Regions from separate parts of the Metabacillus sp. B2-18 genome, predicted to be linked through region 2. Evidence: riboswitches for the same ligand, from Rfam matches in the RefSeq annotation. Region 2 holds a riboswitch; each other region holds the start of a gene.
The links. Region 2 has a riboswitch for cyclic di-GMP ahead of LPC09_RS21920 (EAL domain-containing protein). Riboswitches for the same ligand answer to the same signal wherever they lie in the genome.
Positions count from the first base shown of each region.

Region 1 (10,947 bases), 310 kb from region 2:
ATCTTTTAATTCTATCTTTTCGTTTTCATTTATTTGAAAAATTTTCCTCAAAAATAGTAAAGTAGCGCCTATATCCTTTTCTCTTCGGAATAGACGCTAGTTTATTAGCACTCAATTAAATTTAATAGAATTTGGGACAAGGAACCAGACCCCTATTCAGAAAACTCCTTCAAAATCTCTTCTTTCATATTCAGCAAAGTTTCAGAGATTTCATTTGGTAAAGCTTCATAGCCACCGGCCTTTTTAATCTCAACCGCTCGTTTCTTTAATCGACCTAGTTTTTCATATGCTGATTGTGCTTTGTCATATTGTCCAGTTGATTGCAGGTCTTGAATAATTCTCATTAATCTAAGCTGTGAAACCTCATAAATAACACGTTCACACTTTCTCTACATTTTTATATATCAAGTATAAACATCTGAGTCCAGTATGTACTATACTTCGCCTTCTCAGCAGTTGCGAAGCCAATTCCAATTTCTTTATGAAGACCAAGGATATTCATTCTATGTCCAGGACTATTCATCCAACCGCTAACTACTGCTTCTGGTGATTGATAGCCGGCAGCGATATTTTCAGCTGCTATTTGATAAGTGATACCAAACTGCTTCATCATTTCAGTGGGGGAACCGTATGTTGGAGATTGATGACTAAAATAGTTGTTTAAACCCATGTCATTGGCTTTTTCTCTGGCAACAGAACTTAATTTAAAGTTTAAGATTAGTGGGTTATCTTTACCACTTATTAACCTTTCGATATTTGTCATTAAAAAAACATCGTATTCAAACTCGTTAATCTTAAACGTATTGCCCTTTTCGATCTTTACGAAATTATTAGTTCTTAATGAGTTTTCAATCATTTCGAGTGAAGAATCAATATAAGATGGTACATCTTCATAATTACCCGCTTCTTTAATTGCTACTGCCCTCTTTTTTAATCGAGTTAACTTATTTAAATCGCTAGTAATATCTGTGTTACCATCAATAACTTGTAATCCGATATTTTTCAACAAACGGTATTGTGATACCTCATAGATCACTCTTTCTTTCGCAATTTTAGCTGGTCGCACATATGTCTCATTAAGCTTGTCTCTATTGGACTTTCCTCTTATCTTACCAACCTCTATTTCAACTATCTTAATATAGGTTGATAATAGATCATAATAACTATCAATGATTCCTATATTTCCATAGTCAATCCTATCGTTGAATACCTGTAAGATTGCCTCTAAATTTTGAGCTTCGAAATCGACTTTTCTAAATTCAGCTGCATATGTTTTGTTTATCCCTATGTTCATAGTTATTAATAAGGTTGTTATTAACAAAACAGCCATTCTTTTCAATTAGATCTCCCCCTTATCCAAAATAAAAAACACTACAGTTATCCCATAGTGTTTCTTCCAACATCAATGGCAACCTGACAATCATAGCATTTTATGCCTTAGACTCATGGCTTTGCGTCCTTACTTTTCAGCAAGTTTGCCTTTTTCAATTTGTGAATATGTTCGATGATATATCATATATTATATCAATATTTTTGATTGTGTTTTATAAAAATTTAAGAATAACCACTTACCTCTCAAGTATCTTCTTGTAGGAGAAGCAAAAAAAATTTCATATTTTTTAAGAATCTACTTTAATTGCTAGCTACATTTGAGTTTATGACATCTACAACTTCCGTGCTAATCATAAACTCTAATGGATTCGCTTTACATATACACTTTGAATCCATCAGTTATTACTTATTTCTACTCCTTACTTTTCAGGACTAGATTCTGCTTCAGTCTATCTAGAATCTCTACTTCTAGTTGGCAAGCTTCCATAAGATAGGTTTCTACGGTTCCAAACCGCTCCTTAATATTGGTATATAATTGCTCGAGCACTTCAGGATGAGCCTTTAATATGAATTCAGTACGCTCTGGGGAGACTTGAAAAAGAGTCATCCATCTCATGACTTTTATAAATATATCTAATCGATGTTTGTAATAATCGTTGGTTAAGAGATATTCTTCCAATACCCTTTGGTAGGGTACCTGAACTAAGGACTGAATGATTGATACAATAATCCCTGTTCTATCCTTTCCAGCTGAACAATTGATGAGCACCGGCCAATTTTTATCATCAGAGATTAAGGTAAGTATTTTTTTTATCTGTGGAGTTTGATAGAATGCAATACTGTGATAATACTCCCTAGTAAAGTTTTTAAAATCTTCTGCTCCTGTCTTTCGAAACAAAAAGCTAAGAAACTTTCGGAAATTAGCATCTTGAGTCTCTATGGGAAGTAGAGGAATGTTCACAGAATTTATCTCCTCAGCAGAAAGTAATAAGGGCTTATTCTTGTTATATTCTTTTTCTGATCGAAGGTCTAAAATTGTTTTAATCTTAAATTTCTTTAATTTTTCCAGATCACGTGGAGTCATGTTAGATAACTTATCTGAGCGATAGAGCACACCTTTTTTTATGGTAGATCCTTGCTCTGTTTTTACCCCTCCGATGTCACGAAAATTATATATTTTTTCAAAGTGTTGTATTAATTGATTGTTTCTCATATTTCTCTCCCACTTATTATTACTATTTTAAATGGTATTTATCGTAGTTATCCAGTGTCAACTAATCCTGCATGCCCTTTTATATCCCAGAAAAAACCGGGTGAACAAGAATAAGATCTGTTTATTCTAATACTAAAAATTAGAGTGCTATTTCTCCTTCATGTTTGCATACATCTTGAATTTGGCTTAAATACTTCAACTGTTAACGGATTACGATTAATGTCTTGAGACTCTCCTATTCCTTCTAAGGCAAATCTAAAATTTCCTTTAATGGTTTCGATTCTTCTTCAAATGTAAATGTGTCTACATTTACATAGGATATCCTTGTTCACTGGTATTTAAGTGCGAGGTTCTTATCCTTCATAACTTCAATCATTAGCTCTAATTCTTTTGATTCTGGCATTTTAATAAAATTGAATAATAAAGATAGCAACGACTAAGTCAAAGACAGCACATAATGGTGGAAACCATTTTACTACTTTAGTTTGAATGATTTTTGGATGATGGAGAAGATCCCATACCCCATGTAATAGGTAGCCAACAGCTATCCATAGAGGTGAGAATATAAGACCTAAGAATGCTAGATTAAAGAATAAACACGATAAGCCAAATTCAATCGAAATCCATTTTACACGTGAGTCTGACAATGCAGCTCCGAGATAAACACAAGCAGTATATGCTAAGAATAATGCAAACAATTGATAAGAAAACGGAGATGAAAAGGAAAAGAATAGTTTACAAACCAATAATGCTAATAGAATACCTACAACAACACTTTTGAACTCTATTTTTTTCATTATTCACCTCGTAAGTTATTTTTTGTTGATTTTATCAAAATAGGTGTTCCTGATGTTATTTACACAACCCCACCGTTACCTCCCAAAAAAATATGCGGGATATTCGTAACTCATTATTGTGCCTCCACCGTTGCCATTGGTGCTCTATGGAACGTCAACGACTAAAGGCACTGTCACGATATTCCCGTTTCTTTGAAATTGGGCCCAAATTTTATAGACTCCAGGTTGTGGGAATGTTGTTTCAAAGAGGGCAACAGGGCCGCTCCCTTGATTTTCTAATGCATGAACATGTAAATATCGTTCACTGTCTTCAGATAAAACAACAACGTGACCAATAGATCCTAGATAGGGTTCAAGGTCAGTTATTGGATCCTTGAGATCACCTTCCGTTAACCTAAATTCTAATGTAAGCTCCTTCCCAGCCTCTAGCCCAGATTTTACAGTTAACGATACATTTATTCCTTCAATAATTTTCTCGAGACGATGATCAACAGATACAGGACTTAGTTGAGCAGCTTCTCCTTCAACTGTTACCCATTCCATTTTACTCATTGAATCACCATCTTTTGGTTTGAAGTCCGCTATCATCCGATACTCGCCGCCAGCTGGGAAATGATTCTCCACCTCAAATACTCCATTCCCCTTATACTCTGGATGAATATGGTTAAAATAGGATAAATCTTTACTAACTACGATCAAATGTAGTAGCTTTTCATGAGTAACCTCAAATTCTTCAATGGGGTTACCGTTGTTAGCAACCGTCATTCTTATTAAATGGTCATCACCAGGAGCTTGACGTTCATCAAGCTCCCACTCCACCTTCACATCATCCGTCATGATTCTTTTACTCTCAACCACGTTCTCTTCATCCCACGATGAATCTGAATTACAGGCTGTCAGTAACAATACAGCCGAAAAACATAGAAATAAGATCAGGCTTTTTTTACTCATATCGCAACGCCTCATTTAATGGAATTTTTGCAGCTCTTCTTGAAGGGGCAAAACTTGAAACCAAGCTTATGAGTATTCCAAACGAGAAAATCAACGTAATGATCAGTGGGGACACGCCAAACTCAAACGTTAGGTTATTATACTCCATAAAGCCAGATGTCATATAGATTAATAGGATACCGAATAGAATACCGATGACAGTTGCTGCTAAGCCTATTCCGAACCCTTCAAGAATAACCATTCGGACGACTTGTTTTCGTGTGACCCCTACTGCACGCATCATTCCGATTTCACGAACACGTTCCATGATATTGATTAGCAATGTATTCGTGATTCCGATCCCTGATATAATAATTGCCAAAATGACTAATGCATTAATAATGCTAAACGAGCTTGTCACCATGGAGCCTATGACGGTTACCCAATCCTCTGGGCCCCACATTTCTTCCACGCGTTCTCCAAATTGCCCATAGATATTTTCTCTTAACTGAAGTGAACTTGTTTCATCATCCTTCAACACTAATGCATTTTTTTCAAATTTCACTCCGAAGCTCTCTTTAAAATGAGCCTCGTTCATAAACGCACCATATCCTCTATTTTTCATTGTATTAACGACAGCAATAACCTTAAATGACTTTGCTCCATCTAGGGTATCTAGCGTGATGCTTTCTCCAATTCTTCCACCCCATACTTCGTAGGAAATTTCATCAAGAATGATTTCATCGTCATGTAAACGTTTAATTAAGTCACCATGTGTTTCATTTTGTCCGGTAAACAGCGGAAAACGATCAATCCAATCTTCTCCAACTCCAAATATAGGGAGCATTCGTTTTTCTCCATCTAGAGTCCAAATGATTGATTGTAAAGAATATGTCGTTGCATCGGCAACACCTTCTGTATTTTTGATTTTTTCTAGATCTCCTTCTTCAATGTGGTGAAACATAATATCAAGATTCCCACCATATGTTGAATGAACCATTTTTTCATAGGTCTGTAATAGTGCTGAATTCAAAGAACTCATTAACACAATCATGGCAATTCCCAGGCAAAGTATGACAGAGGTCATCGAAGAGCGACTAAGATTGCGATGTAAATTCCTCATTGCCATATCTCCTGAAAATCTGAATATAAGACCATAAAACCCTTTCATAACGAGTACAAACAGTCTAAATAAATATGGGAAGATGCATGCAATCCCCACCATTAGTGGCAAAACTAATAGTAAATGTTCAATAAAAAAACTTGAAATAATTAGAACGATACCGAGGATCCCCACCCATTTATTCGTAGGTTTCGCTTTTGATTTGTGCTCCTTTAATACTTTTATCACGCTAATTTTTCCTACATCTCTAATCGGATACCAAGCTGCAATGACTGGAACAACCAATCCTGCGAGTAACGATAATAAAATCCCTGGTAAAAGAACAATACTATTTCCTTCTTGAATACCGATCAGCATAAAGACGAGATTTGTTAATCCTAATGCCATTCCATATCCAACGACCAACCCAATTACAGTTCCAATCAACGCTAACAGGATCACCTCTGATAACACCATGGCCTGAAGTTGTCCTGGGGTATATCCAATCGTTTTTAGAACGGCAAATTCATTTTTTCTTTCCTTTATGCTCACGTATAGTGAATTAAAGATGATGAAAGCACTTAATATGATCCCTAGGAAACCAGCGATATACAATGCCATGAAAAAGGAATCCATTTTTTGAAATTCTTCATTAATATTGATAACGACTGGTTGCATAAAGATGTCTGAATTCATTTTTGCAACTTGATCAGCGGCTTGCTTAACTGATGCAACACTTTCCCGATCATTTGCTTTTCCTTGAATTCCTTGAATTTGACCCTCTAACCCAAACCATTCTTGAACAACTGGTAGTGGAAGAGCGACTGCCCAATGATGATACTTTGCCATATTCCAACTGGATGGTCCCATTAACTCTTGTGTGTACTTGATAATAGCGGAAACCTCGATGTTTTTTATTCCTTGATCTGTATTAAACGAGATAGAATCACCAATCCTTGAACCCCATATCTTAGCTGTTCTATCAGTTATAACAGCACCTCCACCGTTTAGATCGCCTTCGATTAGCTCAAATCCAGTAACAGCTGTATCGAGCTTACTGTAACCTGTCACAACCATCCTTTTTTGGATAGAAGATATCTCTTCCTCCTCTACGACAAGCTTTGTATTTTCTTTTAATAGTGCAACAGATGTCGCACCATCAATCGTTTCCATTTGCTTATACACGTCTTCTGAAAAATACGCATCGGTGCCTGCAAGAATGAAATCCGCTTTTGCGAAGGCTTTTTGTACAAAGATTGGAAATGACTTCTCTGCTGAATCCACTGCAGCAATAACCGAAAAAGTGGACGCGACACCGATGACAATCGATAAAATTGTCAGGAAGGTTCTCAACTTTCGACGCATTAAGTTACGCCATGCGATTTGCCATTGTTTCATTATGATGACCTCCTTTTACACCGTCCTCTATAATTAATCCATCTCGGACTGTGATGATCCGATTGGCAACTTGTGCCGCTTGTAAATCATGGGTTACCATCACGATGGTTATTTGGTCCTCTAGATTAAGCTTTGAAAGTAAGTTCAAAATCCCTTCCCCATTTATCTGATCAAGATTTCCTGTTGGTTCATCCGCTAAAATTAACTTTGGTTTCATAGCCAATGCTCTGGCAATTGCTACCCTTTGTTGCTGCCCTCCACTTAACTGAGAAGGAAATTGAGATTCTTTTCCTTCAAGTTTCACATCAGATAAAAGCTGGCTAACTGTCGATTTAATTTTCTCTTTAGAAGCATTGTTTGCTGATAGTGACAAGGCAATGTTTTCTCCCACTGTCATCATCGGTAAAAGCTGATAGTTTTGAAAGACGAAGCCGACTTTTGTACGTCGGAATTGAGTCAGTTCTTTCTCACTTAATCCATTTAATTGAACATCATCCACCACAATGTTTCCTGTGCTTGGTAGATCTAGACCCCCGAGCAATTGCAGTAAAGTACTTTTCCCTGATCCACTTGGGCCCATTATCGCTACAAATTCGCCCTTTTTAATGTGGATATTATTATCTTTTAATGCGTAAAAATCTCCTGATTCTAAAGAATACACCTTTGATACATTTGACACTTTTATCATTTTTATTTCCCTCCACTATTGATTTTTTTTGTGTTTGAAACTATTTTTTTGTGTTGTTTGTTATACGTTAAAGATGCAATGGCTAGCAGTAAAATGAAGCCAAGTAGTAGCCACAAAATGTAAGTTGGTAAAAACGTAAATGCAAGAACAAACCAAGCAAAAAATAATGCCGATGGGCTAAGGCCTTTTAAGATTTGATAGAGGATTTTCACAAAGCCCCTATTATATAAAGGTGTGGCCTCAAGAAGAAAAATAAATGGATTACAAAATGTTCCAAATGCGAGTGGAATCACAGCAAACACCGGAAGCTGATGGTTCGTTCCTAGCTCTAATAGAAACACCAGACCAATTGAAAAAGCCTGCATGATAAAATCTAAATGAGCGGATTTTAATTTTCTAGGATTCGTAAAAAACTGCTTTAGCTCGGAATGATGCAGATAATATACCGCTCCAAGTGGCAGTGATAATAATAGTCCCACCAAAAAGATAAAACCTGCCCAGTGTAATAGAAATATATTCAATTAATTACCTCCTTCTTTTTCAGTAATGAAATAAATTCTGGCTAACAATTTTCCATCTTCTATATGACCTCACCAATTTCTGTTGTTAATGTAAACCACCAATATGAACTGGATATGAACTACTGAAAAAACTCTTCTTACCACCCTGTTTCAAATAAAGTCCATACGACTAACAGAAAAGCAAACGTTGAAAAAACAAAAATAACAATGACAAGTTGCACTGATACAACAGGCTCTTTTAACTGTTCGTAAACGAACCATAGTATCGAACCTAAAGTTAGAACAATAAGCCCCCTTCTCACGGAAATAGCCATTTCAATAAACACGTTACATGCAACAATCATTGAAAGTATTAATGGTAGTAACATGAGCTTGTGAAGGTTCACAAAAGGTTGCTCCCTCCTATTCTTTTAATAAACGCTTTATAAGATTGACTATGAACATACTATAAAACCTCAATATGAACTGAATATGAACTTGAAATAAAATGAAGAAGAAAGGATCATCGTTATTCCGAAAGGATGAATATATAAAAAAATGCCCAGATTTTTCTGAGCGTTTGATCAGTTTATAATGTTGGATTTATTGTTATCCAACGATTTTTTGTTGAAGTATTTCCAAAACGTATAATTGATAAAGAAACCCGAAATCAATAGCTGATTTCGGCCTCTTAACATATAATGATTTATATCATTCCAGCTTTTTATCCTTTAAATTCCATAGGTATTGTAACAGTGAATGTTGCCCCTCCTTCAGGGCCTTCTCCTACTTCAATCGTTCCATGATGAAGATGGATGATTTGTTGAACAATGGATAAGCCAAGACCGTTTCCTTTAATAGAAGGATCTCGGGACTTATCCACTTTATGAAATGGTTTGAAAATATCTTTTCGTTCCTCTTCTGGAATGCCTTCACCATTATCTGTGATTGATACTGTGAATACAGTATTCTTTACCTTAGCTGTTATTCGAATTTCCCCTTGTCTAGGGGTAAATTTAATACTGTTATTAATAATATTTGTCCACACCTGTTTCAGCTGGTCTTTATCTGCTTCAACTTTCAACGGCTCAAGCTTAATATCAAAGGTAATTTCCTTAGTGCTCCATTGCGGCTCCAATCCAATAACCACATCTCGCAGTTGTTCATCTAAACGGAAAGAAGTGATTACATGCTGATGCTGGTCATGCTGAAGATGAGATAATCGTAACAAATTCCTTCCTAGACGAGATAAACGCTCACTTTCCTGTTCAATAATTGTCAAGTACTGGTTTCGCTTTTCCTCACTCATTTGCTTTTGTCTTAGAGCTTTTGAAAAACCTGAAATCGATGTTAAGGGTGATTGAATTTCATGTGAGACATTGGCCACAAATTCTTGACGCATTTGATCAAGCTTTCCAAGTTCCCGAGCCATCTCATTAAAGCTTGCACTTAAGACACCAATCTCATCTTTTCGTTTCGTAGGAAGTTCGATATTAAAATGACCCTGGGACATCTTTTTTGTTGCATCTGTTAAGCGAATAAGAGGTTTCACAACATAACGTGCTGCAATAATAATTAATAGGCTTCCTAAAAATAAAATGATGACATACATGAGATGAATAGAATTCATAATCTCAACTTCGACTTTATTCCTGTCAACCGTTAAAAATAATGCATAAGACTCTCCGTTATCTTCAAATGGTATTCCCACTATCGGAAGATGATTCATTCCTGCATATATATAATCTTCTCTCCCTCCCGATAAAACGCTCTCTATGTAGTTCCTATCCACTTCCATTTCTTCTCCAAGAAGTGGAACACCTTCTTGGTTGTATAGCTGAAGACGAGTTTGGGCTGTACCAGTAAATGCCTCTAAAAAAGGTAGTAGATTATCAGATTCTGTAGATTTATAGATTTCAATGACCTTTTCTCCATTGCTAACTAGGATATCTCGAATCTCAGAATGGATTCTCCCTTGGTACATTAGATTGGTCCCAATATAAGCAATCACTAAACTCAACATGACCGTACTAACAAAAATAACGACAATTCGAGTGTATAATGACTTAATCTCTGTACACCTCCAAACGGTACCCAAGGCCACGAATGGTTACGATCTTAAAGTCATTTTCGAACTCTGCGAAACGTTCTCTAAGTCGTTTGATATGGACATCAACTGTCCGTTCATCCCCCTCATAATCAATGCCCCAAATTTCCTCAATAAGATTGTCACGAGTGAACAACTGCCCAATATAGCTACCAAGCTTGTATAATAGTTCAAATTCCTTCATTGGAATCGTTACCCTTCTACCATCCTGATATATTACTTGATATGTTTTGCGATCTAACTCAACTTCTCCAAGATTTATCATATTAGAAGCAGCAATCCGGTATCGTTTAAGAAGTGCACGTACTCGTAGAACTAGCTCAACTGGGTCAAAAGGCTTTACCAAATAATCATCTGTACCAAGCTTAAACCCCTTAATTTTATCTTGAGCCTCTCCTTTTGAGGTAATCATCAAGATTGGGATATCGCCTAATTCACGAAGTTCCTTACATAGCTCCCAACCATCTAATTTAGGCATCATAATATCTAAGATCACTAGGTCCAACTTATGATTCTCTGCATAATCCAATGCCTCTGCCCCATTTGACATCTCAACAATCTCAAAGCCCTCATCATCCAAATACAGACGAACAAGTTCACGAATATGAGCTTCATCATCAACAATCATAATCTTCGCCAATTAACAAGTCCCCCATCTATTTGATCATAAAGTTCATATTCTATTATATTCTGAGAAGTTATTATATGGAATAGATATCCATTTCCCGTCTTGCTAAATTATCATCATCGACTTAATTCTTCTTTTTCAATACCGATAAAGAATATGTATTTCTTTCATTTAAAAAGGAGAATCAATATGACATTATCCAGAACCCAAGAATCACAAATCCTAGATTTACACCTAATCGGTACTGCTCAG
Region 1 covers NZ_CP088245.1:4,632,987-4,643,933, forward strand. The annotation lists gene LPC09_RS23200 (hypothetical protein) at 153-344, opposite strand; gene LPC09_RS23205 (CAP domain-containing protein) at 398-1,330, opposite strand; cyclic di-GMP riboswitch class I at 1,405-1,490, opposite strand; gene LPC09_RS23210 (tyrosine-protein phosphatase) at 1,745-2,545, opposite strand; gene LPC09_RS23215 (DUF6010 family protein) at 2,950-3,342, opposite strand; gene LPC09_RS23220 (hypothetical protein) at 3,487-4,293, opposite strand; gene LPC09_RS23225 (FtsX-like permease family protein) at 4,286-6,772, opposite strand; gene LPC09_RS23230 (ABC transporter ATP-binding protein) at 6,744-7,460, opposite strand; gene LPC09_RS23235 (hypothetical protein) at 7,463-7,981, opposite strand; gene LPC09_RS23240 (hypothetical protein) at 8,119-8,367, opposite strand; gene LPC09_RS23245 (sensor histidine kinase) at 8,685-9,944, opposite strand; gene LPC09_RS23250 (response regulator transcription factor) at 10,027-10,707, opposite strand; gene istA (IS21 family transposase) at 10,885-10,947, shown strand, end outside.
Region 1: another riboswitch for cyclic di-GMP. It lies ahead of LPC09_RS23205 (CAP domain-containing protein); the one in region 2 lies ahead of LPC09_RS21920 (EAL domain-containing protein).

Region 2 (10,947 bases):
GTCAAATTATTCGTTCAACAGGGACGGTTAAAGGAAAAAAATCAGGTAAGTTTGCTGCATCAGACTGGATGGAGATCGAGAAAAAACGTGGAATCTCGGTTACATCAAGTGTTATGAGTTTCCCGTATCATGATTTTCACGTGAATATCCTGGATACGCCTGGACACGAAGACTTTAGTGAAGACACATATCGTACATTAACTGCCGTTGACAGTGTTGTGATGATCATCGATTCAACAAAAGGTGTTGAGCCACAAACGATTAAACTTTTTAAAGTATGTCGGATGAGAGGTATTCCGATCTTTACGTTTATTAATAAGCTTGACCGTGAAGGGCGAGATCCGTTAGAGCTTCTTTCAGAAATTGAGGAAGTGCTAGGAATTGAGTCATATCCAATGAACTGGCCAGTCGGAAGCGGTAAACGCTTCTTAGGTATACATGATCGCTTTAATAAGCAATTTGTTTGCTTTAAAGGTGATGAAGAGGAAGAAATTATCTCTCTAGACGACCTTGCTAACACGGATATTGAAGAGAATCCTATCTATCAAGATACATTGGGTGAACTGGAATTGCTTGAAGAAGCAGGAAATGAATTTACACCTGAGCGAGTAGAAAAAGGAGAGCTTACGCCAGTATTTTTTGGTAGTGCTCTTGCAAACTTTGGGGTTCAAACATTTTTTGATACATTCCTTCAATTTGCTGCACAACCACAGCCTCGTAAAACAGATCAAGGCTTAATTGAGCCGGAAAAAGATCAGTTCTCAGGGTATATTTTCAAAATCCAAGCGAATATGAATCCAGCTCACCGTGATCGTATTGCGTTTTTCCGTGTGTGCTCAGGCAAATTTGAGCGTGGCATGAGTGTAAACTTAAGCAGAACGAACAAAACAATTAAGTTAAATCAAACACAAGCTTTTATGGCGAAGGACCGCGATACAGTTGATGAAGCATATCCTGGTGATATTATCGGAATTTATGATCCAAATATCTATCAAATTGGTGATACCTTAATTGGGGGAAAAGATTCATATCAATATGAAGAACTTCCACAGTTCCCACCAGAATTGTTCAAACGAGTGCAAGCGAAAAACGTGATGAAGGCAAAGCAGTTCCGTAAAGGAATTGAGCAGCTTGTTCAAGAAGGGGCGATTCAGCTATATCGTCAGGAAATGAATGATTCAATTATTCTCGGTGCGGTTGGTCAGCTGCAATTTGAGGTATTTGAATACCGTATGAAAGCAGAGTATAACGTTGATATCGAGTTCACTCCACTAGGTGAACGAATTCCAAGATGGATTAAAAGTGAAAAGTTTGATAAACGTTTCTTTGATTCGAGAAGTATGCTTGTTCGTGACCGTTATGGTGCGTATGCTGTCCTGTTTGAAAATGAATTCACTTTACGTTATTTCTTAGAAAATCAAAAAGACATTGAACTAGTCGATTTATTAGAAGAAAACGACTATCAAGGTGTAACATCACAAAAGTAAGGTAGAAGGCTAATTCCTCAAGGGGATTAGTCTTTTTGTGGTTTTTTGACAATTTTCCATGATATGATGAAAACATAAAGTTAGGGAATAGAGGGAAAACAATTGAATATTCTAAAAGTGACCTTAAATGAATTAGACCAAGTATCACAGTTATTCAATCAATACAGAATGTTTTACGGACAAGCATCAAATCTCGAAGGTGCAAAAGAATTTATAAAAGAGAGAATCGAAAACAATGAATCTGTTATTTTCTTAGCGATGGAAAATAGCTCTCCTGCTGGATTTGTTCAGCTTTATCCAATTTTCACATCAGTAGGAATGAACCGCAAATGGCTATTAAACGATTTATTTGTTGCCGAAGAACATCGCCGTCATGGAGTAGGAAAAGCATTGATGAATAAAGCAAAGGATCTTGCAGTCGAAACAAAGGCCGCGGGCATTCTATTAGAAACAACAAAAGACAATGTAAAAGCACAGGCCCTTTATGAAAGCTTAGGCTATGAAAAAGAAGATGCTGTTTATTTTTACAATTTATCAATTTAACAGGAGGATTATATGGTAATCAAAATCATTTTAGCCATCTTTATGCCATTCCTTCTTGTCCTTCTGTTTACACGTGTCAGCTATAACCACTATGTAGGAACAGCCCTAACGGCGGCATTACTAACAGCCTCTTACATAAAAGGCTACACACACGGCCCGAGTATTTACTTTATTGACATCGTGTCTCTAGGAATAGGCTTCTTCTATGCGAAAAAAATGAAGGAAAGCCTCCTAAAGAAGAAATAGGTTTGAGGTTTTACTAAAAAAGAAATACTTAAAGAAAAAGGGCTGCTCTGTATGCTCTTTTTTCTTTGGTTGCAAGATTGACTTTGAAAGTTGCAAAAATGAATTATTTACATAAACTTGTTTGTATTATAGAAATCCTTATCCGTAACAATTGTTCTTTTTGAATAATATTTATAAAACTATAGTGTAATGGAGCGGAAGACACTTGACTCCTGCGGGAGGTAGAGGAAAGGCTGAGACCCCGCAGGCGAAGCCGAGGAGGCTCAGCTTCCTCCCCGCGGAAAGCAAGTGTCTGGAGCGCAATGGAACGACAGCGTTTTTACGTTAGCTGAATTAACAGTCGGAATACAAATATGAATAATAATTTAAAACTAAACACGAACTTTAGTTCGTATTTTTAGTGATTTTCCACACAGTTGTGGTAAACTATTGATATTGACATTTTCTGAATGGAGGCTTATGCGTGAGCGAGCAATTTGAATTAGTCTCAAAATACAAGCCGCAAGGTGATCAACCTAAGGCAATTCAAGCATTAGTTGAGGGAATTAACCAAGGAAAAAAGCATCAAACATTACTAGGTGCAACAGGTACAGGAAAAACCTTTACCGTTTCGAATCTAATAAAAGAAGTAAACAAACCAACATTAGTTATTGCCCATAACAAAACATTAGCTGGGCAGCTATACAGTGAGTTTAAAGACTTCTTCCCAAATAATGCAGTTGAGTATTTTGTTAGTTACTATGATTATTATCAGCCAGAGGCATATGTTCCACAAACGGATACGTTTATTGAAAAAGATGCCAGCATTAATGATGAAATAGATAAGCTTCGTCATTCGGCAACATCATCTCTTTTTGAACGAAATGATGTAATCATCATTGCTAGTGTTTCTTGTATTTACGGCCTCGGTTCGCCAGAAGAATATAAAGAGCTAGTTGTTTCATTAAGAACAGGAATGGAAATTGAACGAAATCAGCTGTTAAGAAGATTGGTAGATGTTCAATATGAGCGAAATGATATTGATTTCCGAAGAGGAACGTTCCGAGTTCGCGGTGATGTGGTGGAAATCTTTCCGGCATCTCGAGATGAACAATGCATTCGCGTAGAATTTTTCGGTGATGAAATTGACCGTATTCGTGAAGTTGATGCTTTAACAGGAGAAATTATGGGAGAGCGCGAGCATGTGGCCATTTTCCCGGCCTCTCACTTTGTAACAAGAGAAGAAAAAATGGAGAAAGCCATAAAAAATATCGAAGCAGAGCTAGAGGAACGTTTAGAGGAAATGCGTGAAAATGGTAAGCTGCTAGAGGCTCAGCGTCTTGAGCAAAGAACGAGATATGACCTAGAAATGATGAGGGAAATGGGCTTTTGCTCCGGTATCGAAAACTACTCTCGTCACCTAACACTTCGCCCATCAGGATCCACTCCTTATACGTTACTAGATTTCTTTCCTGAAGATTCACTAATTGTTATCGATGAGTCACATGTTACATTGCCGCAAATTCGGGGTATGTTTAATGGTGACCAGGCTCGTAAACAGGTGCTAGTGGACCACGGATTCCGATTACCATCTGCAATGGATAACCGTCCTCTTAGATTTGAGGAATTCGAAAAGCATATTGAAAATATTGTGTATGTATCTGCTACTCCTGGTCCTTATGAAATGGACCATTCACCTGAGATGATTGAGCAGATTATCCGCCCGACTGGACTATTAGATCCTACGATTGATATTCGTCCAATTGAAGGACAAATCGATGATTTAATTGGCGAAATTCACTCAAGAGTTGAAAAAAATCAACGTGTCCTCATTACAACACTAACGAAAAAAATGTCTGAGGATCTAACAAACTACCTTAAAGAAATAGGGATTAAAGTAAACTACTTACATTCTGAAATAAAAACATTAGAGCGGATTGAAATTATCCGGGAACTTCGTCTTGGGAAATATGATGTTCTTGTTGGAATCAACCTGCTAAGAGAGGGCTTGGATATTCCAGAGGTTTCACTTGTTGCTATTCTTGACGCAGACAAGGAAGGCTTCTTAAGATCAGAACGTTCTCTTATTCAAACAATCGGTCGTGCGGCCCGTAACGCAGAGGGACATGTTATTATGTACGCCGATAAAATTACAAATTCAATGGAAATTGCACTTAATGAGACAAAGCGTCGTCGTGAAATTCAGATAGAATTTAATGAAAAGCATGGAATCACTCCTCAAACCATTCAAAAAGAAATTCGTGATGTTATTCGTGCAACAACTGCTGCAGAAACTCCTGAAGATTACGAGGCAACAGCTGCGAATAAGTTAACGAAATTAACGAAGAAAGAGCGAGATAAAGTGATTGCTGAAATGGAAAATGAAATGAAGGAAGCAGCCAAATCATTGAACTTTGAACGTGCTGCTGAGCTGCGTGATTTGATTTTAGAGTTAAAAGCGGAAGGATGAAGCGATAATGGCAATGGAACATATTGTTGTGAAGGGAGCACGTGCCCACAACTTAAAAAACATAGATGTAACCATTCCGCGTGACAAGCTTGTGGTGCTTACCGGGCTATCTGGGTCCGGTAAGTCCTCACTCGCATTTGATACGATTTATGCTGAAGGACAACGTCGCTATGTAGAGTCTTTATCAGCATATGCTCGTCAGTTTTTAGGGCAAATGGATAAGCCTGATGTTGATGCGATTGAAGGATTATCACCAGCTATTTCAATTGACCAAAAAACAACTAGCCGAAACCCACGATCAACGGTTGGGACTGTAACGGAAATTTATGACTATTTGCGTCTTCTCTTCGCAAGAGTCGGGCGTCCCACATGTCCGATTCATGACATTGAAATATCGTCCCAAACCATTGAACAAATGGTTGATCGTATTCTAGAGTATCCAGAGCGAACAAAGCTACAGGTTCTTGCTCCAGTTGTGTCAGGTCGCAAGGGAACGCATGTTAAAGTGTTCGAGGACATTAAAAAACAAGGCTATGTCCGTGTAAGAATAGACGGAGAAATGCAGGAATTATCGGAAGAAATTTCTTTAGAAAAGAATAAAAAGCATTCGATTGAGGTTGTAATAGACCGTATTGTTGTAAAAGAAGGTGTTGCTTCACGACTTGCTGATTCATTAGAAACAGCTTTAGGTCTTGGAGAAGGAAGAGTCATTATCGACGTAATGGGTGAAGAAGAGCTGCTTTTCAGTGAGCATCATGCCTGCCCCCAATGTGGTTTCTCAATTGGTGAGCTTGAGCCAAGAATGTTCTCGTTTAACAGCCCGTTTGGAGCATGTCCGGAATGTGATGGTCTCGGTTCAAAGCTTAAAGTGGATTTAGATCTTGTTATTCCTAATAAAGATTTAACCTTGAAACAGCATGCGATTGCCCCATGGGAACCAACTAGTTCTCAATATTATCCGCAAATGCTTGAAGCAGTCTGCAATCATTATGGAATTGATATGGATATTCCAGTAAAGGACATTCCAAAGCACCTACTAGATAAAATCCTTTACGGCAGCGATGGCGAGGAAATATATTTCCGTTATGAAAATGATTTCGGACAAATTCGAGAAAATTATATTCAGTTCGAAGGCGTTATTCGCAATGTAGAAAGACGTTACAAAGAAACTAGCTCTGATTTTATCCGTGAGCAAATGGAGAAATACATGGGACAGCAAAACTGTCCAACATGTAAGGGGCATCGTTTGAAAAAGGAATCTCTTGCTGTGTTAATTCAGGGTAACCATGTTGGAGAGCTAACAAAGCTGTCTGTTCAGGATTCACTTAAATTCTTTCAAAATTTATCTCTAACAGAAAAAGAAATGACGATTGCGAATTTGATTTTAAAAGAGATTAGCGAACGGTTAGGTTTCTTAAATAATGTTGGCTTAGATTATTTAACATTAAATCGTGCAGCTGGAACCCTATCTGGAGGAGAAGCACAGCGAATTCGTCTTGCCACTCAAATTGGCTCACGTTTAACAGGTGTTTTATACATACTTGATGAGCCATCAATTGGACTTCATCAACGTGATAACGACCGTCTCATTCAGACCCTGCAAAATATGCGTGATATCGGAAATACACTAATTGTTGTTGAACATGATGAAGATACAATGATTGCTGCCGATTATTTAATTGATATTGGTCCTGGAGCAGGCATTCATGGTGGACAGGTTATTTCGGCAGGCACACCTGAAGAAGTCATGAGTGATGAAAACTCATTAACAGGACAATATTTATCAGGGAAAAAGTTTATTCCTTTACCATACGAGCGTAAAAAACCTGATGGCCGATATATTGAAATTAAAGGTGCAAAAGAAAATAACCTGAGTAATGTGAATGTGAAATTTCCGCTAGGGATGTTTATCGCTGTTACTGGTGTTTCAGGATCAGGTAAGAGTACATTAGTCAATGAAGTACTGCATAAATCTCTAGCGCAAAAGCTCCATAATGCTAAGGCGAAGCCAGGTGAGCACAAAGAAATTAAAGGGATTGAACAACTTGAAAAGGTCATTGATATTGATCAATCACCGATCGGTCGGACACCGCGATCCAATCCTGCAACATATACAGGTGTATTTGATGACATACGTGATGTGTTTGCAACAACAAATGAGGCAAAGGTTAGAGGCTATAAAAAAGGCCGCTTCAGCTTCAATGTTAAAGGTGGACGTTGTGAAGCCTGCCGTGGAGATGGAATTATTAAAATTGAAATGCACTTCCTACCTGATGTGTATGTCCCATGTGAAGTTTGTCATGGGAAACGATACAACCGTGAAACATTGGAAGTTACCTACAAAGGGAAAAACATTTCTGATATCTTAGAAATGACAGTCGAAGATGCAGTAACGTTTTTCGAAAATATTCCTAAGATTAAACGAAAGCTGCAAACGATTTTTGATGTAGGGCTTGGTTACATTACTCTTGGTCAACCCGCAACGACACTTTCCGGTGGGGAAGCACAGAGGGTGAAACTTGCATCAGAACTGCACCGACGTTCAACAGGTAAATCACTCTACATCCTTGATGAACCAACAACAGGCTTACATGTTGATGATATCGCAAGACTCTTAAAAGTTCTTCAACGCCTAGTGGATAATGGTGATACCGTTCTTGTCATCGAGCATAACCTTGATGTTATTAAAGGTACCGATTATATTGTTGATCTTGGTCCTGAAGGTGGAGACAAAGGTGGTCAGATCGTAGGGTTTGGTACACCAGAGGATATTATGAATAACGAACAATCTTATACAGGTAAATATTTAAAGCCAATTATAGAGCGCGATCGTGAGCGAATGAGAAATCTGATTAAAGAAAAAGAAGAAGTAGCGCAAAGTTAATTTGGTTAATTTGAGGTAGGGGCTGAATGATATGTTCAGCCTCTTTATCTATTTTTCATATCTAAGAAGTAGAGTTAATATAGTAAATGGGAAAAATGTCATTATTTGTCGAACGGTTGGTGAAATTGTAATAATTTGTTGTGGTATAATAGACCTACAAAATGATAAAGGCAAACTTATTGAAAAATAAGGGCGCAAAGCCAAGGACCTAAGGTAGATCATCTACTATGGTAGCCTAGCCGCCGGAGAATATTTTACTATTGTAAAGTGAGCGAGTATTCTTCTCGTTCACTTTTTTTCTAACAAAGGGGGGATTTACGTGACGATCAACGAAGGAAACATCTATCATCATTTTCAACCTATTTTTTCATTAAAGGATAAGAAAAGGATTGGTTATGAGGGACTTCTAAGATCTACTGATTTTTCTAATCCGGAATTATTTTTTCAACAAGCAATCATAAACAATCAATTATATCAACTAGATACTCAGTCCGTTTACAAAGCTCTTAAAATGTTTCGCCCGAATGAATCAAAAGAAAAGCTATTTCTAAACATTTTTCCATCAACTATTTTCCATCATGATTTTCTGGATTTCATAAACAAGCTAGCTACAGAAAAGTTGCTATCCAATCGAAATATCACATTTGAATTATCAGAGGTTGAGACTGTTAGAGATCTTGCACAATTAAAAGAGAGAATTGCTATTTTAAGAAATTATGGTATTAGTATTGCATTTGATGATGTAGGAAAGGGTAAAGCGTATATACAAGATATTATTGAGCTTGACCCCGAATATATAAAACTCGATCGCTATTTTTCCAAAGATTTGCACCGGTCAGAAAAAAAACAAGCATTTATCTATTTAATATTAGAGTATTGCAGACGATATAATAATACTGTCATTCTCGAAGGCATAGAAACAGTGGAAGACTTACAGATAGCTCAAAGCCTATCCGTTCCATTAGGCCAAGGTTTTTTACTAGGGAGACCGCAGTTATTAAGCAATTATGCTGATGTTAGTAATGGCTAATCAGAATACCAGAGAATAATATTAGGAAAGAATAGCGACCCTGTTACTTTATAATATTTAGTTTTGTATAAGGAAGAGATATTGGTATAAGGGTAGCGATCCTGCCACTTGCTAATAACGCGTTTAATTCCAAGATGTACATGCTTGGATTAAAGGTGTTTTTTTGTTTTTTACTAAATCAGACAAAAGGAGATATTTACATCATGAAATTAACAATCAAACGGAAATTAATAGGAAGCTTCCTAATCGTCTCATTGATCTTTGGGATCGCTTCATATGTGTCATATTCCAATATGAAGCAGTCAAATGAATCATACAATTATATTGTTGAAACTGTTAATGAGGTACGTGCAATTACTCAATCTATTCAAACCGATTCAGCGCTACAATCAGGATATTATCGTGCATTCTTACTATATGGTGATAATAGCTATCGAGACAAAATGAATGAAGCGAATGATCGTATTAATGCGGCAATTTTGAAAGGGAAAGAATTATCCACTTTGCAGGAAACGGTTGATCGTTTGAATACAATTGAGAACTCGAATATTGAGTTTAGAGAAAAGGCAAATCAAATTCTGGATGAAAGTTTAGTTGATAAAGAGAAAGCTATTGATAAGGGACTAGCGCAAATTGTTCCTATAAGCACTCGTCTAACAGAAGATACCCTTTCAATGCATAATTGGTTAAAAGAAATATTAGATGTTCGATATAAGGAAACACATGAATCATCAGATAACGCAAGAGTGAAAGTAGTGATTTTAAGTGTTTTTGCCCTATTATTTGCTATTGCATGTGGTGTTGTTATTTCCATCCTCATATCACGACCTGTTGTAAAATTAGGAAACATGGCAAAGCAAGTAGCAGCTGGAGATTTAAACGTCGAAAAATTAAAGATTAAGAGTAGAGATGAAATCTATTATCTAAATGAGTCTTTTGAACAAATGACAGATAACTTAAAAGAAATGATTAGTTCGATTTCTACAAGCTCTGATCAAGTAGCGGCATCAGCAGAGCAATTGAATGCAAGTGCGGAACAATCAAGTAGAGCATCAGAAACTGTTTCATCTGCAATTCAGGAGATTTCAAGTGGGGCTGAAGAAACCACAACAAAATTAGAAAGCAACACAACTTCATTACAAGAGGTTTTACAAGGAATTCAACATATTTCTGAAAGCTCAGCAAATGTGTCTGAACTATCACGACAAACAACAAAAGAAGCCGAGGAAGGTGGAACGTTTGTTGAAAATAATTTGGCACAAATGAAGTTTATCTCTGAGTCTATTAGTCGTTCAAACGAAAAAGTGACCTCATTATCAAAACGATCAAAAGAAATTGGCTCGATATTAGATGTGATCAGCGGTATTGCTGAACAAACAAATTTATTAGCCTTAAATGCAGCGATTGAAGCAGCTAGAGCTGGTGAGCATGGTAAAGGTTTTGCTGTTGTTGCAGATGAGGTAAGAAAATTAGCTGAGCAATCACAAGTGTCCACAAAAAGTATTGCAGAGTTAATTGCCTTAGTCCAAAAAGATACTGATGAATCAGTGAACATCATGAATGAAGTTGTCACGAATGTTGAGGAAGGGGTAAAAGTATCAGAACAAACATCTGATAAGTTCACGCAAATCCTTTCTAGTACAAGAAATATGACACCACAAATTGAACAGGTAACAGCAACTGTTCAACAAATATCGGCTAGCATTGATGAAATTACCAATTCAGCTATGGAAATATCTCAACTCTCCCAAGCTAATGCGGCAAGCTCTGAAGAGGTAGCAGCTTCAGCTGAAGAACAATTGGCTTCGATGGAAGAAATTGATGCATCAGCTCAAGCTCTTGCGCAAATGGCTGAGGAATTAAAGGTAGTTGTCAATAAATTTAAATTATAATTTAGCAGTAGATAGGAAAATAGTGAGATAAAAAGCAGATTCTAAAAATGGTATAATATAACAAGTTACTATGCAGGGGTTGGGCTGCGGTGGTTACTCCCGGGGCAGATCGGGGGTGATGCCTTGTACATCACGCGTGAAGAGTTGGATACGATGATTGCATTTGCCGCTCTGGTCGTTTCGATTATAGCCGCAACAGGAAACAGCGGAAATAAAAACGACTAGCCCACCCTGACATTTGGCGATGAAGGAAGTGAGCTAATCGTATTATGTTCTACAAGCCTCAGCCACCGCAACTTGCACTGCGGAGTAACTGAAACAATGAAAGGCGGTTGGTGTACGTTCACCAATCGTCTTTTAGTATATGTTTTTATATCCATCATATACCAATTTTGCATGGTCTTCAAGTAAGACGA
Region 2 covers NZ_CP088245.1:4,327,341-4,338,287, reverse strand. The annotation lists gene LPC09_RS21945 (peptide chain release factor 3) at 1-1,487, shown strand, start outside; gene LPC09_RS21940 (GNAT family N-acetyltransferase) at 1,590-2,030, shown strand; gene LPC09_RS21935 (DUF2198 family protein) at 2,043-2,276, shown strand; gene uvrB (excinuclease ABC subunit UvrB) at 2,740-4,725, shown strand; gene uvrA (excinuclease ABC subunit UvrA) at 4,733-7,609, shown strand; cyclic di-GMP riboswitch class I at 7,769-7,856, shown strand; gene LPC09_RS21920 (EAL domain-containing protein) at 7,929-8,639, shown strand; gene LPC09_RS21915 (methyl-accepting chemotaxis protein) at 8,843-10,531, shown strand.

Region 3 (10,947 bases), 1.9 Mb from region 2:
TTCCTTGTCCATCCACTGTTCCATCGGCCGTTTTAAAAGCAATCTCTGCTTTGCCATTTCCATCAAAATCGTAAACGATGAACTGAGTGTAATGGGCTCCTGCGCGAATATTTTTACCAAGATCAATTCTCCACAGTTTTGTTCCATCCAGCTTGTATGCATCGATATACACATTTCCAGTGTAACCAGCTTGTGAATTGTCTTTTGCATTTGATGGATTCCATTTTACAATGATTTCATACTCGCCATCACCATCTAGATCTCCAACACTTGCATCATTCGCTGAATACGTGTAAGGATCTCCTAATGGTGTGACACCATCCTTTGGCTTATCAAGTGGAATGTCTAAGAAGTTATTGCTTAAAACATTTGCGCGATCTTTTGTTTTCTTTTCTTTCCTATCTAAAACAGCGCGTACCTCGTAAACGTCATCTACGGTTCCTTCTTTGTCAACAAAGTTTGTGCTGTCTGAAAGAGGTGAAGTGTTAATTTTCTCATCGTTGCGATATAAGTTGAATGACACATCCTTAGGATCAGTTCCTAATAATCTCCAACCGAGATAAACGCCTTCATCGGTTTTAACAGCTACGAGACTGCGATCAATTGATTCCATTTGTCTATTTAGTACTGTTACTGCCGGTGTTTCAAGGCTATCAGATTGTTCAGAGATTCCACCAGCATTTACCGCAGCAACTTTGTAGTAGTATTTAATAGTGGTTAGAACCGTTTTATCTGTATATTTCGTATCACTTGTTTTACCAACTAATTGATACGTTCCATCTTTCTTTTTAGATCGATAAACATTATATGTTTTAGCTCCTTCCGTTTTATCCCAGCTAAAGGTTAGATCATTTTTATTAACATCTCCAAGCTTAAGGTTTACGGGTGCATTTGGAACAGAAACAGATGGATCAATCATCGATACAGCTAATGGCATAGAAGGAACAGTTTCGATATTCGCACTGTCAATTGTAGTAACTGTGTACTCATATTCCATACCAACATCGATACTAGTATCTTTGTAAGAATTCGTTGCTGATGTACCAATAAGCTCTACCTTATTAGTTCCTGCAACTTTTCGGTAAATATTATATTTTGATGCACCGTCTACTGCTTTCCATGATAAATTAACAGACGGATTTTCAGGATCAATCGTCACTTCCTCAGCCTTCAGTTCTGATGGTGCGAGTAAAATCGGCGTAAGCTCAAGACCATTTGCAATTCCAGTAGATCCTTTGAAATTCACATTCATTTGACCATCTGTTACAGAAACATCAGAAAACACCTTTGACGTATAATTTCGACTTGAAGCATTTACAGGACCTAAGTCTTTACCCTCTATCGATACGTCTGTTCTAGCACTTCCAAGGAAATCTGCAACATGAACCTTCACAGCATATAGTCCATTTGGTACATCCACTTTGAATTCCCAACCAACGTTAAAATATCCTAGCCAATCACGTGTTACGTCTCGAAGTGGTGTATCTCCATCTCCACGGTCACGTGTGATCATGCCTGTATTATCTTTAATTCCATACCCTCTTTCTTCGGTATATACAGTATTAAGATCAACATTCGTAAAACCCTCGGCAACAGGACTGCCAACCGGCCCGAAGTCAAACTTAAGAGTTGCTTCTTTTGTTTTTATTTCAACAACATCTGAACGATCGGACTCTCCTTTTCCATTTACAGCAACCACATGCAGATGATAGGTATTTCCTTCATCCATACCTGATAAGCTGATTCTAGGAATAGTTGAGGTACCAGCTAAAACATAATTTTCTTCAGTTGAAAGTTTACGATAAATTTTATAAATATCCGTATTCTCAACTACATCCCATGTTAACACTGCCCCGGCATTACTGATGCTGCTTGCCGTTACACCAGTAGGCTTGTTTGGAACATTTGCTGGAGGCTCAACGTCTGTTACATACGAAGCTAGTGGACTACTTAACTCTTTTATTCCAGACGATAAAAGGCGTGCAATTTGAATTGCTCCATATTCCTGGAAGTGCGTATCATCTTGTGAACCATTTGGAAACGCTTGATAAATCCCTGGCTCTGTATGAAGGAATATAGAAAGAGTCCCAATAGGACCAATTGAGTTATAATATTCACGGCTAAGTGTACTTAAATCAACCAACTCAACATCAAGTTCAGCTGCCACTTCTTTCATACCTTCTACATATTCTGGAAAACTTACATTAAAAATGCCTGTTTCTGAATTAAAATCACGTCGACCAACAGGTGTAACTAAAATTGGAGTGGCACCACGTTGTCTTGCTCCATTAATATAGGTTTTTAAATAATTTTTATAATCTGGAACTGATGCATAACGCTCAGGTCTGCTGATGGTAGCATCGTTATGTCCAAATTGAATAAGAAAATAATCATCAGGACGGATTTCTGTCAAAATATGATCTAATCTTCCTTCGAAAATAAACGACTTAGAACTTCTTCCACCTATAGCATGATTGTCAAAAAGAATGTCATCATTAAAGTATCGTGGAATCATCTGTCCCCAACCTGCTTCAGGCTTCCAATATTCATCATATGTTTGCACAGTAGAGTCACCTGCAATATAGACAGTTGGCTTCTCACCTGCATCACGTTTAGCTAGTTCTGTAATAATAAGTCCGTTAATTTTTGGATTACTGCCAGTAAGCTCAACATTCAATTGTCCGTCTACTAATGCAATAGAAAAACTACGATCAATGAATTCTCCTGCGGCAACAGCTGTATCCTGAATCTTTTGAATGGTTTCAGCTTTCACACCTATATTTGTAGCTTCCTTCGAATCTCCCGCAATAACTGATACAGAATAATCACCATTTGGCAAATCTACATTAAAACTTGTTTCCTTTGTTGAAATAAAATCAGACTGCAATGCGTCAGTTGCTCCATTGTCTCCTGAAACGACCTTTGATGGATCTTGAAAACCATATCCAACGTCTTCGCTATAAGCAGATTCCTCTGAGACTTTGCTATATCCTTCTTTTACTGCACTTGATGATGTTCAAAAATCAAATTTTTTCGTTAATACATTTTCCTCTGCCTTTGCAGCTTGAAAACTAATAGGAAAATTAGATAGCACTAGCATGGCACTTAATAATATTGCAGCATGCTTCCTACCTTTTCTCATACCTTTCATAAGTTCACTACCTTTCGTTATTGAAAATAGTCACCTTATGCCTTGTCGAGTTGAATGTATCCCTCCCTTCACCATTTTTGAAAACCCTTACAAAAGTACATAATAGATGTTGTCAGAATATTTAGATATATAAAATTCAGACATTCTCGTTTAAAAAACAGATATGATTTATAAGTAGTTCTTTTTGACTATCCAAATTTCTCTGGGTTATAAATCCTTTTTCTTAGTAACTTTGCAAATGTCATGACAAATGGATTAGTAAATCAGTACACTTATAGGAATTTTGTTTACATCCCTTTTTTATATCATTTTCTGATAAATCATCTTAAATTAATATTGGTTTAATCTCATTTTGAGATATATAATAAAACCAAGAAGTTCAAGAAAGGTTTACAAAGCATAACTTCTTTATATTAGGAGGATGTAAAATGAGCCAACAAGCTAGAGACTTTAAAGTGAATGATTTATTAAAAAAACATAAATTTAACGAAAAAGAAATCGCTGAAATGGATGATTCACAAATCGAATATTTTCACTGGCTCTATTTCGAAGATTCTGTTTATGATTATATGTAAGTGTTAAGATAAGAAATATAAAAGCTATTGTGCACATGTTGGCACGATAGCTTTTTTAATAGTTAAATATTAATAAGTTTTTTCCTTCATAGTGGCTATGAAGACCATTAGTGGTGGTTTTGGTAGGAGTTTTGGTCTTCATCGGGGTTATGAAGACCATTGCCGGTGGCTTGGATGAAAGAGTTATTCTTCATCGCAATTATGAAGACCATTAGTAGCTGTACCGCTAAAAGTATTAGTTATCATTTAGTTCATGATCAACAGTACGGGCTCTTTCCTTCCCACTTTTGTCGTTCATGAACCGACATTGCCTTCTTGCCTTTTTAGCTTTAAATTTAACGAAATCTACTATACTCTTTAATGAAATAATAAAAAGACCAGACCCCCAGTTAAGTAGATAACTAAGATTCTGGCCTTAAAAATATTCATCCTCTTAACTTCACATCATGCTTTTCTTCATACATCCTTTTATCTGCTACACTATATAGTTCATCCATGATTTCTCCATCAAGAGGATAACGACTAACACCAATACTAGCAGAAAGAGTCATTTGTCCTGAACCTGTTCGCTTCATCGGAATAGCTAATTGCTTGCGAATTTGCTTGATAATGGTTTCTGTTTTATCAATATTTAGTAACAAAACAAATTCATCACCGCCTAGTCTTGCGGTATGATGTTCAGCTCCAGCTGCTTCTTGTAAGATTGTTGCAAGGTATCGTATAGCATGATCGCCTGCTTGATGTCCTAATGTATCGTTTATTTTCTTTAATTTATTAAGATCTAGCAAAACAAGGTCAAACATTTCTTTTCTACTTATAAGCTCTTGAATTTTTATTTCAAAAGCAGCCCGATTGGATAATCCTGTTAAAATATCGTGGTATGCGAGATAATACTCATGTTTCACCTTATTTTTGGCTTCTGTAACATCTTTTACCATAACAAACTGAAGTGTCTTTCCTTCTAGTAAAATAAAGTCGGAATCAAACGACAATATTGTTTCTTCCCCTTTTATATTCACAAAAGAAAGTTCTTCGTCAGTAAGCCTAATTCGATTTTGAAAAAATGTTTGATGTGCTTTTATAAACTTTTCTTTATCAACACCATTTAAAAAAGACAGAATCGAATTTTGAATAAGTTCCTTATTGCTAACACCTAGATAATTGGCTACCTGAGGACTAGCCTCATGAACAACCGCATCTTCATCCATAAGGAGGATCCCTAGTGGAGATCGCTGAAACAAGATGTTATATCGTTTCTCATACGATGATAAATAATCATATTTTGACATACTAAGGAAAATGGCGTATGCCCAAAATAATGAACCGTGCGGAATTAAGAAAGTGATAAATGATAAATTCGTATTTTGTAAAAGGATGGAGCCTACCAACATCGTTAAGGTCCATACAAAAAATAAGATCATACCTTTGAACCATAATACTGCAGCTTGATTTCCCTTTTTCATTTCCTTTATGGTTAAAAATACGTTTACTATAAGATACGCAAAATCCACAATCCATAACAAGATCAGACCGGGACCTGGAATAAACATAGGTTTTAATGCGGTCTCATCAAATTCGTTTAACATCCATGAATCAAAAGGAATCGTTGCAATCACAACGATTCCTGGAATAAATAATAGCTTAAATAATTTCCCGTTTTTCATTTTATACATATTAGCATTGATTAAAAAAAGATGCAGGGATAACAAAGCACTAACGGCAATTGACCCATTTATCCAGTAAACAACAATTTTATCAAGATACTTAGGATAAATAAGGCTAGATGTAAATACCCCAAAAAACCATAGAGACGACGATAGAAAAAATAAACTACATGTAATATGCTTCCGACACTTTCGATTATGACCATAAACCATACCTGCCAAAAAAATAAAAATAATCGCAGGAATCAGATACATGATACTGAAAAAGAAAATTTGCAAAACCCTCACCTACTAATTAACACTAATATGTTATAATTTCTCGCTTATATTTTGGAACCCAATTTCATATAAAGAATACTGACAAAACACAAAAAAACTGCTTACACAGCAGTTTTTTGACATGATTTGTAACCCGGCTATCATGCTGTGCGTAGACCCGTGGCTTTGCGTCCTATGCTTTCACATAGTTTGCCAGAAATATATGATTAACTTCATTATAGTCTATTTTTACTAGGAATAAAATACTGTTAGATAGTAATGGGTTCTGCCAATTTATGACTTCTACATAAAAGCCTGAGATGTATATTGAGTATTGGTATATTACCCATTGAAAGAAGATTAGGCAAACTTCTTTAATTACTATTAATGAACCAACGCTTGACTCATTAATCATTGTAATTGAAACAGGACTTGAGCAACAAAACAAGGATTGGTCGCAAAAAAGCAGTACATTGAGATTGACGAGATCACCTCGTTAACGTTTAAAACATTTTTAAGCAATATGAACTGCAATTAGTTTTTCTCCAATCGTTAATTGATGTTTAGGAGAAGAAAAAGTAAGAAAGGAAAGAATGCACTCTTCCCTTTTTAATGTGGTTCAATATGGATATGAACTCTTTCGATATTATAAATGTCTCGGAGTCTTTCCTCGATTTTATCTGTAATACCATGTCCTTCTACTACGGAAAGAGTAGATTTCACAAACACGATCGCATCTACTGTTGTTTGATTTCCTGATACGCGAGCCTTTATATCTTTTACAAACGTAACTCCTGGTGTATTTTTAATCGTTTCTTCTATCTCTTTTAACTTTTCCGCATCAAAGCCATCTGTTAAATCATGAACAGCTTCTCTAAAAATCCCATATGCAGTATGAATGATAATCAGCCCGACAATACCCGCAACAATTGGATCTAAAAAGCCCCAGCCTAAATATGCTCCAACAATCCCAATTACGGCACCTATACTAACTAACGCATCAGAACGGTTATCCTGAGAAGCTGCATATAGTGCCTTACTTTCAAGTTTTTTGGATAAATTGCGGTTATATCGATAAACAAAAAACATAAAAATAGCACAAAATAACGCAACGAATGCCGTAAACAGCTGTGGTGTAGTCTCTGCCGGAGATCTTAGATTATTAAAAGCATCAACAATAACTTGTATACCAACTGTAAACATAATGATTGAAGCAATTAATGAGGCAATCGTTTCTGCTCTTGAATGACCATATTTATGATTTTCATCGGCAGGCTTTTGGGCAATCCTTAATCCGACTAAAACAGTTACAGATGCAATTACGTCTGTTAAGTTATTTAACCCATCAGCTTTTAATGCATCTGAATTCCCAATATAACCGGAAATTAGTTTAACTGTAGATAGAAAAACATAAGCGGCTATGCTAATCCATACACCTTTCTCGGCTTTCTTTAAATTTGTATTTTCCATCATTTCCTCCTACTACGACCTGAAACTTATGTAAGTATAGTAATTAGCTTTTATTGGGTATTTTATTACTGTGAGGAAATGGAGCATTAAAAAATAAAAAAAAGCAACTATCATATCATAGTCGCTTTTTCAACATCTTTTCCTCTTCCAAGATAAATTCAACGATTTCCTCAAGTGTTAATTTGTCACTATGCTGAATGGAAATCCCCTTTTTCATTAATTCACTGTCTAGGTTAGAAAACTGATTTGTTACAACTTCAATCGATGTGCTATTAATAGTGTTCACACTCACTATACTAGGATGATTTTTCAACTCATTTGGTAATTCAGTAATCCACAATCTCGCCCATTTTTCATGAATTTCATCTTTTTCAAAAGAATGAAGAATGTTTCCTTTTTCTAATATCGTAATATAATCACAGATTTGTCTCACATCGTCCATATTGTGAGTTGCCAGAACAATGCTTTTCTCTCCATCCTCCATAAAGTGAATTAAATCTTCTTTTAGCTTTCTTTGTGACATAATATCTAGGTTTGCTGAAGGTTCGTCTAATAAAAGGATGTCTGGGTTATGACAGATAGAGAAAACAAATTCTACTTTCTTTTTTGTCCCTTTTGAACATTTACCAAATTTCTCATTTTCGTTAATGTTATATCTGTTTATGAAATGAGTATAACGATCATGATCCCAATTTGGATACCAACGTGAAATTAGTTTAGCAAGCTCTTTTACTTTAAGAGAAGAGAATGGTTCAAATAAATCACCAATATACCCTATTCTTTGCTTCGATTCTGTTTATGTTCTCTCCAAACATAGAGATTGTACCTGCTTCTGTTTGCAAAATATTCATTAACAATCTAAAAAACGTGCTCTTACCTGATCCATTACCACCTAATAACGCTACAGCCGTTCCTTTTTCCAAAGTGAAATTAAGAGGTCCTAGCTTAAAGTGTTTAAACTTCTTTTCTAATCCTTTTACTTCTAAAACTGAGGTATTCATCTTTCATTCCCCCGTCTAAAAATCTTTTAACACTTCTTCAAAAATAATCCGAAGCTCTTCCTTTGTTGCCCCTAATTGCAATCCCTGTTCAATTGCTTTCTGTAGTGCATCATAGACAACTTTTTCTCTTGTTTCTTTTTTATGTGGTTCCTCTATTTCTCTAACAAACGTCCCCTTACCTTGGACTGTTTTAATATATCCGCTTGTTTCAAGATTTTGGTAAGCTCTTCTGGTTGTAATCACACTGCATGATAGTTCACTGGCCAATACTCTAATAGATGGCAGAGGAGTGCCTGGTGGTAGCTGGCCACCAACAATTAATGTTTTTAGCTGGTATTCAATTTGATGATAAATGGGTTCTCGACTATCCTCTGATACACGAATAGGAAGCTTCATGCCTACCCCTCCATCCTACAAATAATCCTTAGTAGATAAGCGTTTTGTTAACAAAGCATGCCATAAAACGCATCCTACCATTCCGATGAAAAGAAAGAGAAAAGCGATTGGCCAACCTATATGGATTGAAAGAGATATGGTTAATTCAACAATTCCTTTTTCAATAATTGAATAATAAAAGTAAAAAGCAAATACTAGGATAACAAATAAAAGATAAGGAAAAAGATGTAGTACTTTTCCGCTCGTCCCATATTCCAAATAAGTGTGAAATCCTCCTAAGGCCAGAGCATAGCCTAACCAAATAACGATAAATATGAGGTAATCATTTATCGTGAAATAGTTAAATAAAAGGTCTGCTAAAGAGTAAGTAATCGTAGAATAAAAAACGATGCTCAACAGAAATAATGTGATAAGCATTAAAATCGTCCGGCTTAAAGCGAGAACTTTGATAGGAATTGGCAGTGAACGATAAACAGCCATGCGCTTATTAAAAGGATCATCTTTTATTGCCTTATAGTTCAAATATGGACCAGACATAAAGATCGTTGCTAACGCAGGTGTAATCACAATAAACATAAAATCGATGAAAAAGAATCTGTCATTCATACTTTCTGTATCCATTACATTCATAATCGACTGTTCTAAACTAAGAGAAGAAATACCTCCAAAAAAGATCGTTACTAAGATGGAAGCTCCTAACTGAAGTTTATTAAACTGTAATTCTTTAAGAGCTAACCAAAGGGCATCTTTTAGCAATTTCATCTCTCCTTTTTATCAAACTACGTATCAGTTATTTTCAATTAAGTCTTCAAAAAAGCCTCTGTCCTCATACCCTAAGATATCTACGCCGAAAAGAGATAATACTGCAAACACTAACCCCCAAACGACAATACTAGCAACCATCCAGATAGACGTTTTTTTCTTTGTTCCGCCAAATGAAATACTCATAAAAGCTGTTAAATGACTACCAACAAATAAAGGGCCAATGAATGCTAAACCTGGTAAACCATATTTTTTCCATAAGTTTTGAGCACGTAATGCCCTTTTACTTGGGTTTTTCTCCTCATCTTCACCTTTTCTTTTTCTTCTCCACTCTTTAATTTTGTTCACAAAAAGAATTAGCAATAAAACCGTTAAGATGTTACCAAGTAATGCGATTAAAATGGAAGGCACTGCCGGTAATCCAGCAATAATCGCTAATGCAATCACTCCGTACCCTTCAAAAAATGGGACTGCAGCTAAAACAAAAACAACTAAATATGCCCAAAGCAACTCCATAAATTCCATAATAAATAATCCCCCTAAACTGTTAAAGTGTGTATATCTATATACACACTTTAACACCAAAACAAACAAAACACAAGGAGAATCAAGGGGACAGGTTCCTTGTCCCAGCTGCTTATTAATTCAGTTCTTAAACTCATCTAACCTCGCAAAAAATTCAATCAGAAACTCATAAAATAACTTTTCTGTTGGTAAAAGCACCCGATCTTTAGGAGTAATCACTCCAACTGTCCTAGTCACATTTGGTTCAGCTAACGGTATTTTGACTGTTGATCGTGGTAAGCTATCAACCAAGGTAACTTCTGGCATGAGGGTAACCCCTAACCCTGCCGAAACAAGTCCCTTCAACGCATCAATATCATCCCCCTCAAAAGCAACATTCGGCTTAAAACCAAGATTTTGACATGCTTGAACAACCATATCGCGGAAGACGAATCCTTGTGGTAATAAAACAAAAGGCTCGTCCACAAGCTCTAGTAATTTTATAGACTTCTTTTTTGCAAGACGATGATTAATTGGCAACAATGCCACGACATTTTCTGTAAATAGTGCTTTTCGATTAATTTTCTTCTCTTCTAGAGGTAAAGGACCAATTAGAGCAAGATTAAAATCCCCTTTCACCACACCTTCGATTAAATCACGATAAAGAGCTTGTTTAAGCTGAAACTTAGCCTCTGGATAACGCATTCGAAATGCATAAATCACTGTTGGTAAGGTGTACGCGGCTAAACTAATCGGAAATGTAATCCGGATCGTCCCTTTTTCGGGATCTAGGTATTCCTCAACTTCACGCCTCGCTTCATCCACAACATTCATCGCATGCTTCATCCGTTCATAGAATATCTTTCCAATCGGTGTTAAATGAACTCTTCTTCCCTCCCTAATAAACAAATCAACACCAAGCTCACTCTCTAAATTAACAATTTGTCTGCTTACAGAAGATTGGGCAACATGTAAAGAATCTGCTGCTTCGGTTACATGCTCACGATTAGCAACTTCCATAAAATAACGGATTTGTCGAAAATCCATCTTATATCCTCCCTCTATAATCAATGCAAAAAACGCATTAATATTATCGTTTCTTTATATTGATTCGATTATTTCTTTAATTATAAAATATTTCATAATAACAATTCTTTAAATATTAG
Region 3 covers NZ_CP088245.1:2,387,552-2,398,498, forward strand. The annotation lists partial or broken gene LPC09_RS12055 (rhamnogalacturonan lyase family protein) at 1-3,004, opposite strand, end outside; gene LPC09_RS27355 (hypothetical protein) at 3,017-3,151, opposite strand; gene LPC09_RS12060 (hypothetical protein) at 3,580-3,726, shown strand; gene LPC09_RS12065 (sensor domain-containing diguanylate cyclase) at 4,152-5,669, opposite strand; cyclic di-GMP riboswitch class I at 5,794-5,873, opposite strand; gene LPC09_RS12070 (cation diffusion facilitator family transporter) at 6,258-7,118, opposite strand; gene LPC09_RS12075 (ATP-binding cassette domain-containing protein) at 7,234-7,641, opposite strand; partial or broken gene LPC09_RS27610 (ATP-binding cassette domain-containing protein) at 7,717-8,119, opposite strand; gene LPC09_RS12085 (GntR family transcriptional regulator) at 8,135-8,515, opposite strand; gene LPC09_RS12090 (hypothetical protein) at 8,531-9,271, opposite strand; gene LPC09_RS12095 (small multi-drug export protein) at 9,302-9,802, opposite strand; gene LPC09_RS12100 (glutamate biosynthesis transcriptional regulator GltC) at 9,923-10,828, opposite strand.
Region 3: another riboswitch for cyclic di-GMP. It lies ahead of LPC09_RS12065 (sensor domain-containing diguanylate cyclase); the one in region 2 lies ahead of LPC09_RS21920 (EAL domain-containing protein).